2 regions of the Flavobacterium sp. KACC 22758 genome follow, and region 2 is predicted to be linked to the other one. Evidence: riboswitches for the same ligand, from Rfam matches in the RefSeq annotation. Region 2 holds a riboswitch; the other holds the start of a gene.
What was found. Region 2 has a riboswitch for cobalamin ahead of PQ462_RS19495 (TonB-dependent receptor plug domain-containing protein). Riboswitches for the same ligand answer to the same signal wherever they lie in the genome.
Positions count from the first base shown of each region.

Region 1: linked by a shared signal. The riboswitch ahead of PQ462_RS02045 (DUF5074 domain-containing protein) and the one ahead of PQ462_RS19495 (TonB-dependent receptor plug domain-containing protein) in region 2 are both predicted to bind cobalamin.

Region 1 covers NZ_CP117878.1:452,848-457,345, forward strand. Annotated here, with positions in the region: gene PQ462_RS02035 (DUF6814 family protein) at 1-3, opposite strand, end outside; gene PQ462_RS02040 (MFS transporter) at 15-1,511, opposite strand; cobalamin riboswitch at 1,753-1,943, shown strand; gene PQ462_RS02045 (DUF5074 domain-containing protein) at 2,225-3,544, shown strand; tRNA gene PQ462_RS02050 (tRNA-Phe) at 3,783-3,858, opposite strand; gene PQ462_RS02055 (type III pantothenate kinase) at 3,962-4,498, shown strand, end outside.
Region 2 covers NZ_CP117878.1:4,626,925-4,631,422, reverse strand. Annotated here, with positions in the region: gene PQ462_RS19500 (YncE family protein) at 1-793, opposite strand, end outside; gene PQ462_RS19495 (TonB-dependent receptor plug domain-containing protein) at 799-2,658, opposite strand; cobalamin riboswitch at 2,686-2,888, opposite strand; gene cobC (alpha-ribazole phosphatase) at 2,958-3,491, opposite strand; gene PQ462_RS19485 (adenosylcobinamide-GDP ribazoletransferase) at 3,476-4,261, opposite strand; gene tnpA (IS200/IS605 family transposase) at 4,472-4,498, opposite strand, start outside.

The DNA of each region.
Region 1 (4,498 bases), 1.5 Mb from region 2:
CATGTTCTTAAATGTTAAAGATGATTAATTTTGTTTTTGTTGTCTATGTAAATCATTCCAATTACGAAACAGATCGACGCAATAATAATAGGATACCAAAGTCCGTCAAGATAAAAATCGCTTTTTCCGGCTGCTTTTGCATGAGTTACAAAATAAGTCGAAATTGCCGGCAGCAGACCTCCAAAAATTCCATTTCCTACATGATAAGGAAGTGACATAGAAGTATATCTGATTTTAGTTGGAAACATTTCAACTAAAAACGCTGCAATTGGACCATAAACCATTGTAACAAATAAAACCTGAATGAAAACTAAAAAAATTAAAGTCCATTCATCGCCAGAATTGATATTTATAGTAACACTGCTTTGAGATTTTTTCTTATCAGCAAAATCTGTTTTCTTTTCGATATACGTAGTTCCATCAGTATAGGTTTTTGAAATAGTGGTAATTACGTCATTATTTTTTGCTTTTTCGATCTTTTGAGAGGTTTGGTCTACAATTTCGGTTTTGTAACTCACATCAGTTGTGTTGTACATCATTTTATATATAGGTCTGTAGAATAAAATAGCGAGTAACATACCGAACATCATAATGTATTTACGGCCGACTTTGTCACTCAGCCATCCAAAAACAATAAAAAACGGCGTTCCAATCAATAATGCAATTCCGAGTAAACTGTCAACCTGAGAAGAATCTACATTCATAACCGTTTTCATAAAACTCATGGCATAGAATTGTCCGGTATACCAAACAACACCCTGTCCCATTGTTGCGCCAAATAATGCCAAGAGAACAAACTTTAAATTGTATCGGTTTCCAAAACTTTCCTTTAAAGGATTTGCACTTGTTGTTCCTTCCTTTTTAGCTTTTGCAAATACAGGTGATTCGTCCATATTTTTTCTTATTAAATACGAAACTCCCACCATTACAATAGAAACCCAAAAAGGAACACGCCATCCCCATGAATCAAAAGCTTCGGCCGAAAGTACATTTTTGGTAGCCAGAATAACCATCAAAGAAATAAATAAACCAACCGTTGCAGTAGTCTGGATCCACGATGTCCAATATCCTTTTTGACCCGCCGGAGCATGTTCGGCAACATAAGTCGCTGCGCCGCCATATTCTCCGCCAAGAGCCAAACCTTGCAATAAACGCAAAATCAAAACTAACAGAGGCGCGACAAAACCAATGGTTTCATAACTTGGGATACAGCCTATTAAAAATGTAGAACCTCCCATTAATAATAAAGTAGCCATGAAAGTATATTTTCGGCCAATAATATCTCCCAATCGTCCAAAAAATAAAGCGCCAAAAGGTCTGACAACAAATCCGGCAGCAAATGTGGCTAATGTAGATAAAAATGCTGCAGTTGGATTATCACTCGGAAAGAATTTAGTTGAAATTACAACGGCCAAACTTCCAAAAATATAGAAATCGTACCATTCAATCATTGTTCCCATAGAAGAGGCCGAAATTACTTTCCAAATGCCTTTAGTAGAAGTTTTGCTCATAAAACGTTCTGTTGATTTAATAATGAATAAAAAATTAAAATACGATTTTACGAATATATAAGATATTTTTTTATTTAGTTGATACTTTTTTAACAAAAACTAATTAATTGTTGATAATACATTTTTAATCAGTCAATCCTTAATAATTCGGAATATATCATAGAATGCAGATGTGCCTAAACCCTTATGTAGTATAAGGATGAATGGATTTCAAAAAAGAAAACACTAGTTTTGTAGCTCAAAATTTAAATCAGAAAATGGTTGTCATGTTTGATTAAATATGACATTAAAAGGGAATTTGGTGCAAATCCAAAACTGTCCCGCAGCTGTAAGCTCATTAACTGAAACCTTTAATATGTCACTTTTCAATTCGAAAGGGAAGGCTGGGTGTAGGGAGCAAGTCAGAAGACCTGCCATTTTTATAGTAATAACAGCTTTCGGGGATTGAAGCTTGAATTAAGAATAATACTTTTTCACTCTAAGTGATAATGGGTATTGTTTGATCATTCTATTCTCGTAAGCTAAATAAGTTTATGAGATTTTTTTCTGCAAATGCGATGTCTTAAAAACAGTTTCTTTTTGGGTGTTTTTTCTTCTTGACGTTTCCTTTTCTCTATCAAAAAAATCATTAAACATGTCATTGCCCAGAAACGTAGTTTTTTAGTGCGCTGGATTTAAACATTTAAGTAATATAATTTTTTAAATATTTAATAATGAGAAACAATTTTTTTTCCAAGCAATTAATCGCCATTGCTTCTTTAATGATGCTGGCAACTTCATGTAATAATGATGATGATTTTACGGCGCCGCCTGTTATCAAGGGCGAACAGCAGTTAAAAGATACTTTGACAATTGGAAAAACACTTCAGCTGAGTTCAAAAATAAAAGACAGAAATAATGTTTCATTTGAATGGGCAGTAAACGGGAATGTTGTAGGATCTGATTCGACATATATTTTTAAACCAGAAACAAGAGGAGATTTTAAAATTACGATGACTGCCAAAAACAATGGCGGAAACGTATCTCTAACTTACGATATTCACACATTTGGAGCTTATGAAAACGGATTCTTTATGATTAATGAAGGATGGTTTGGACACGGAACAGGAACAGTTGGGTTTTACAGATACGATACAAAAGCAATAGAAGACAGTATTTTTGTAAAAGTAAATCCAGATAAAGATTTAAAACCAGAATCATCAACTTTAGAGTTTGGAACTATCTTTAATAAAAAACTATTCTTGGTTTCTAAAGTCGGCGGACCAGTTGTGGTTGCAGATGCTTATTCGCTTAAAGAAGAAAAAAGAATTCCGGCTCAGGGCGGAAACGACTGGCGTGCAATAGTTGGAATTGATGAAAATCAGGCTTTGCTTACTTCTGGAAAAGGAATATTCAAACTTAATTTGAATACAATGGAATTAAACGGACAAGTTGAAGGAATTACTGGTCAGGTAGGAGACATTGTAAAAGCTAACGGATATATCTTTGCATTGTCGGCATCAAAAGGGGTTATTGTAATTAATGCTACAACATTAGCAGTCGAAAAAACAATTTCAGGAATGGTTCTGGGATTTGCTGTTACTGATGATAAAAAAGTATGGGCCGCAGGCGGAACAAAACTTATCAATATAGACTCTAATACTCTTGAGGTAAAAGAAATAGCATTAGGTTTTCAGGCTTACGGAAGCTGGGGAGCCTGGCATCCGGGATCTATTACAGCTGCAAAAAATGCTATTTTCATTGCCAAAAATGGAAGCTGGAGCGGTGGTAAAGAAATTTATAAATATAACGGAGATGTTTCTTCATTAGCTTCGCCTTTCATTACATTAACAGATTCTAATATATTATATGGAGCAGGAATTGGTTATGACAAAAAGAAAAACACTTTAGTAGTTAATACCGTAAACGAAGGATATGGAGCAAATTTTGCGATCAATAACCTTTATTTATTCAATGCAGATTCTGGAGCTAAAACAGGAACAGTAAGTTTTTCAGGATATTATTTTCCAGCGGTTTCTGTGTTTCATCAATAAGATTTTTTAGACTAGGTTTTTTAACCGCAAAGACCGCAAGGTAAAAAACGCAAAGTTCGCAAAGCTTTATCAATATAAAGCCTTGCGAACTTTTTTTTAGCCGCAAATTATACAGATTAAAATGATTTTTAAAACCTGTATAATCCGTGTTATCTGTGGGCTATTCTTTTTTACTTTTCGGTTTAAATTTTTCCGAAAATAATAAAAACAAAAAACCCGAATATTGCTATTCGGGTTTTGGTGGTACCTCCAGGGATCGAACCAGGGACACATGGATTTTCAGTCCATTGCTCTACCATCTGAGCTAAGGTACCGTCTTGTGCTCAATGCGGGTGCAAAGATAGAATCATTTTCCGTTTATCCAAAACATTTTAGAAAAAAAATCAATTCGTATCTTCGCACAAACAAAAAAGAAAAATGATTTTAACTGTTGATGTTGGAAATACCAGAATTAAAGCTGCTGTCTTTGAAGGGAGTAGTGTTTTGGAGTATTTCGTTTTTGAAAAAAATGAGCTTGAAAAAAAAATTGAAAAAATTTTGGGAAAATTTCCAAACTGCTCAGATTTGGTTGTTGCCTCGGTTGGAGATGTCGAAAAACAATCTTTTTTGAGTTTTGAAAAACAGTTAAATGTTCATTTTTTTACACATGAAGATATTTACCCGTTTCATAATAAATATGCAACGCCAAAAACTTTAGGAATCGACAGAATGATTTTGGCTGCCGGAGCAACATTGCAGTTTCCGAAACAAAATCGATTAGTTATAGATGCCGGAACATGCATTACCTATGATTTTATCGACGAAAACGATAATTATCTGGGCGGCGCAATCTCTCCGGGGCTTCGTTTGCGTTACGAAACCTTACACAATTACACAGCCAGACTGCCTTTGCTTACTTTAAATGAGCCTCATTCTTATATTGGAGATTCAACCGCACAGGCAATTCATTCTGGT
Region 2 (4,498 bases):
ATCCCGGATGTGTTATACCTGTAAAATCTAATGTTGATGATACAGTATTAGTACTTAAATTCACTTTTACAATTTTTCCCGCAGTTTCAACATCTGCATAGAATGGTTTTCCGTTACATAAAATATATAAAGTTCCGTTGTCTTTTACTAAGTCGCTTGGAACATCTCCCACTACAAAATTTGTAACAACCGTATTTGTAGCAGAGTTGATAACTGTTAATGAATTTCCTTGTCCCCAGCCGCCTTTGTGTGCTACATAAAGTTTACCATCATTTTCGATGATTTTTTCCGGACCTTCAACTACTGAAATTGAAGAAGTAACTGTATTAGTAGTAAGATCTAAAACTGCTACATAATCATCAGCAGGATCGCTTCCTTCACCCCAGTTTGTTACATATCCTTTTCCGTTTGCAAATGCAATAAATCTTGGATTGTTTAAATTAGCTGTAACGGTAGCAATGCTTTTAAAAGTGTATCTGTTAACCACTTCAATTTTATTTGATCCGTTTACCACTATATAAGCTGCATCATCTTTAAAACCAATAAATAAAGGAGTATCTCCAGTAATTTTACCAGGATTAACTAAAGAAAAAACATTGTTTTCGATACTCAAATCATCTGATAAATAAGAAATAGTTCCGTTGGTTTTTCCAAAATTACCTTCATTAACAATAAAAATTCCATTCTCATAATCGCCGCGCGGCTCATCGTTATTGTCATCATCGTTGCTGCAAGACACAAAAAATGCCGAACTTATAAGCACAGTTAAAAATAGTTTGTTAAATTTTTTCATGAAATTTAAAAATTAAGGTTTATGTATATAGTATAATTTCTACCCGGCATTTGTCTGTTTGTTACGGGTTGATAATTTTCGTTCCACAGGTTTAAAACCTGAAATCCAATTTTGTAACTGTTTTTTGCTCCAAAATCATAATCGACACCAATATTCCCAACATCATAATCTTTAATTCTTGATGCACGATTATTAAAAGGAGTAGTGTAAACTTCTCCATTATAGAGGTATTGAAAGTAAGAAGACAGCTTTTTCCAGTTGTAAGCCACAGAGCCTGTTAATTTATGATAAGGAACATAAATTAACTGTTTGTAGATTAATTCGTTTTTAATTAGCTGCCGGCTTTCTGAAACTGTATAAGCGTACGTGCCGTTGATTGTGAAATTATTTTGCCCAAATTTTGGTTTCCATTCTACAAGAACTTCTGCCCCATAGGCTCTCACTTTATCTGTGTTTTCAGGCGTCCATATATCACCGCCTCCTTCAGCCGGAACCCAGCGCAGTAAATCTTTAATAGAATTATAATAAGCAGTGATCGATAAAGTAAAGTTTTTTCTAAAGAATTCATTGCCAATTTCTGCCTGATAAGAGGTTTCGGGTTTTAAATTAGGATTACCGCTTCCTTCCCAAAACAAATCATTATAGGTAGGCATTCTAAAATTCTTTGAAGCATTGAATTTCAAACGGTAAAAACTGGTGAAATCATATTTTGTTCCAAATGAAAAAAGAAAAGGATTACCGTAGTTGTCTGTAATTTCCTGACGAATGCTGGCGTTATAATCCCATTTTTCAGTTAACAAATGATGCAAAAGCAGACTGGCTGTACCGACTTCTCTTTTTACATTATCAATACTCGAACCGTATCCTTTGTTTCGGCTGTAGTCTACAATTGAGTTTAATTTGATTTTATCATTTACATCAAAAGCTAAATCGTATTTTATGATAGAAGTTTCAACTTTTCCGTAAGTAAAATTATTGGAGGTAATACTTGGAAAATATTTATAAGATTCGCCAATATGTGCAGCTCGGAGTTTAGATGTAAAACGCCCCAGCTGACTTTCCCATTCTAATAAATTACGAGTATTAAAATCGTTGTATTTTGTTTTTGAGGCATTTGGTGATGTTAAAGAAAAGTGACGTTCTGAATCGTAAAACTGGCTGTAAGCTTTTAAAGTATTATTAGCATTGATTTTATAACCAAAAGTAGTATTCATACTTGTGTTATAATATTGGCCATTAATGTTTCTTTCGTCTGAATTGCCAGGATATTTAAAATCATTATCAGAACTGTTTCTTGAAATACTGACCTGTAAGCTGTATTTATCTGATGAAACTATAGTGCGGTAATTTGCGCTGTATGTATTGTAACTTCCAGCGCTGAAAAAAACATGATTAGAAAATTCGTTTTTAAAAAGTAAATCATTGTTAAGGTGAATGCTTCCGCCAATAGCGCTGCTTCCGTACAAAACACTTCCACCTCCGGCTTTTACTGTTATAGAATTAAAATCTCTCGTTCCAATAGTATTAAAATCGGCCTGACCTAAAAATTGTGAATTTATATTTATACCATTCCAGATAACAGCGGTCTGTGCGCCTGTTGTTCCTCTAAAAGATGGGGCAGAAGTCATTCCGAGTCCATTTTCTTTGAAATAAATAACAGTATTAAAATTTAAAAGAGAGGTTAAAGAAGGCTGGTTTCTGTCGAGAATTGAATCGTTTAAAACCTGAACAGACTGTGAAGTAGAGTATTTCTTAAGATTAGCATCAGAAACTACAACTTCTTTTAATTTAATAGAATCGCTCTGCGCCCATATAAATTGGCACAACATCAAAAGAAAAAAAGCAAAACGTATTCTTAAAGTCATAATTTCTACACTCTTTTTCCCGAGAGCTCGATATTTGTTACAAAGGCAGGTCTCCTGGCTTGCGTCTTGTTGTTTACCTTCCCATTCGCGGTAGCGAGCAGTGGTTTTGCAGTTTACAACAATCATTCTTTTTTAGAACTAAGCTTACAGTTGCGGGTACAGCTCAAGATTTTACTTGATTCCCTTTTTAATGTGCTAATCAAAACACAACCTTAATTTTGTGCAAATATAAAGTTAAAAATACTGATAATTCAAATATGTGTTGTTTTTATAATCAAATAATCAAACAAATAGCCAGATTATAGTTCAATTCTTATGACTTCCCCAAAATCAACTTTGTTTTGAAAAGCCTCTTTTAAAGGCAGTGAAGTTTGATGGCACAAAATGCTTCGTATGATACCCGCATGAGCTACAATAATTACAGGGTGTTTAAGGTCTGAAATCTGCTCAGCTAAAAAGCTGCCAACTCTTGAATGTAATTCTGTAAATGATTCTCCATTTGAAACGGGAATATTTACAAAATCTTCCATCCAAGGATTTAACTCTTCTGGCGGAATCTCATCCCAGGGTTTTAATTCCCAGTCACCAAAATTCATTTCTTTTAAGCGGTCATCTTCCTGATAAGAAATAGCGTTTGTATTTTTTTGAATATGTTTTGCCAGAATAGAACAACGTTTTAACGGGCTTGAAAAAATTAGAGCTTGAGATGGCAATTCAGATATAATTCTATCAAATATTTCGGCAAAAGGCGCAGCAATATCAACATCCGATTGTCCGTAGCAAATTCCTTTTTCGCAGATCGTTTCGGTGTGACGAACTAGATAAATTTCCATATGAAAAGAATACTTAAATAATATACAACTTCACAAACCTGCTGTGTGGCGCCAAGACAATCGCCTGTGTAGCCGTCAATCCATTTTTGAAAATAGCGAGCCAGAAAATATCGGGTAATAAAAACCGGAATTACTACTAAAAGAGTTTTATAATTGAAATAGGAGAGTGCTAATAACGGAATTAATCCGAAGAAAGATGAACCCAAAACTTCTCTCCAGCTGTGGTTTTTTGCTATTGGTTTACTTTTACTCGAAGCATCATCGCGAGAATATTCATGTGTAAAAATAATACTTATCGCTGCTAAACGACTTAAAGAATGTGCAGAAATAAATAAAAGGAAAACCAGAAAAATGCTGTGAGTAAAAAGTGAAATGGATTCTGAAAGCAGTTTAAATTTTACCAGAAAAAGCAAAACCAAACCAATTGCTCCATAAGCACCAATGGCGCTGTCTTTCATAATTGTGAGGATTTTTTCTTTAGTCCATCCTCCGCCAAATCCGTCGCAGACATCTGCAAATCCGTCTTCGTGAAAAGCACCGGTAGTTAAAACCGAAATAATAATTGAAAAAATCACTGCTGTTTCTGTTGAAAGAAATAATGAGAAAAGATAAAAAGCCAGAAATGAAATTGTGCCTACTATCCAGCCAATAAAAGGGAAATATCGTGTGGCTTTATTTAAATAATCAGGATTATGATCGATGTTTTTTGGACATGGAATTCTGGTGTAGAACATTAAACAAGTAAAAAAAATATGTAGTTCTTTTTTCATTTAGATTATGATTGTTTGGCTAAAGCCCTTTTTACAGGCACTTATTTTGTTCCAACATCTAAAGATGTTGTCAATTGATTTTATTTATTGCCAATACTCTTTTTGACGGTAGAATATTCAAAAAATAAAAACTAATGTATAAAATTAATTGCCTCCAGATTTATCTGGAGGTAAAAAAGAATTAGCATTTTCTGGGCTTTAGCCAAATTTCTAAGGATGCTTAAAACCAAATTTCGT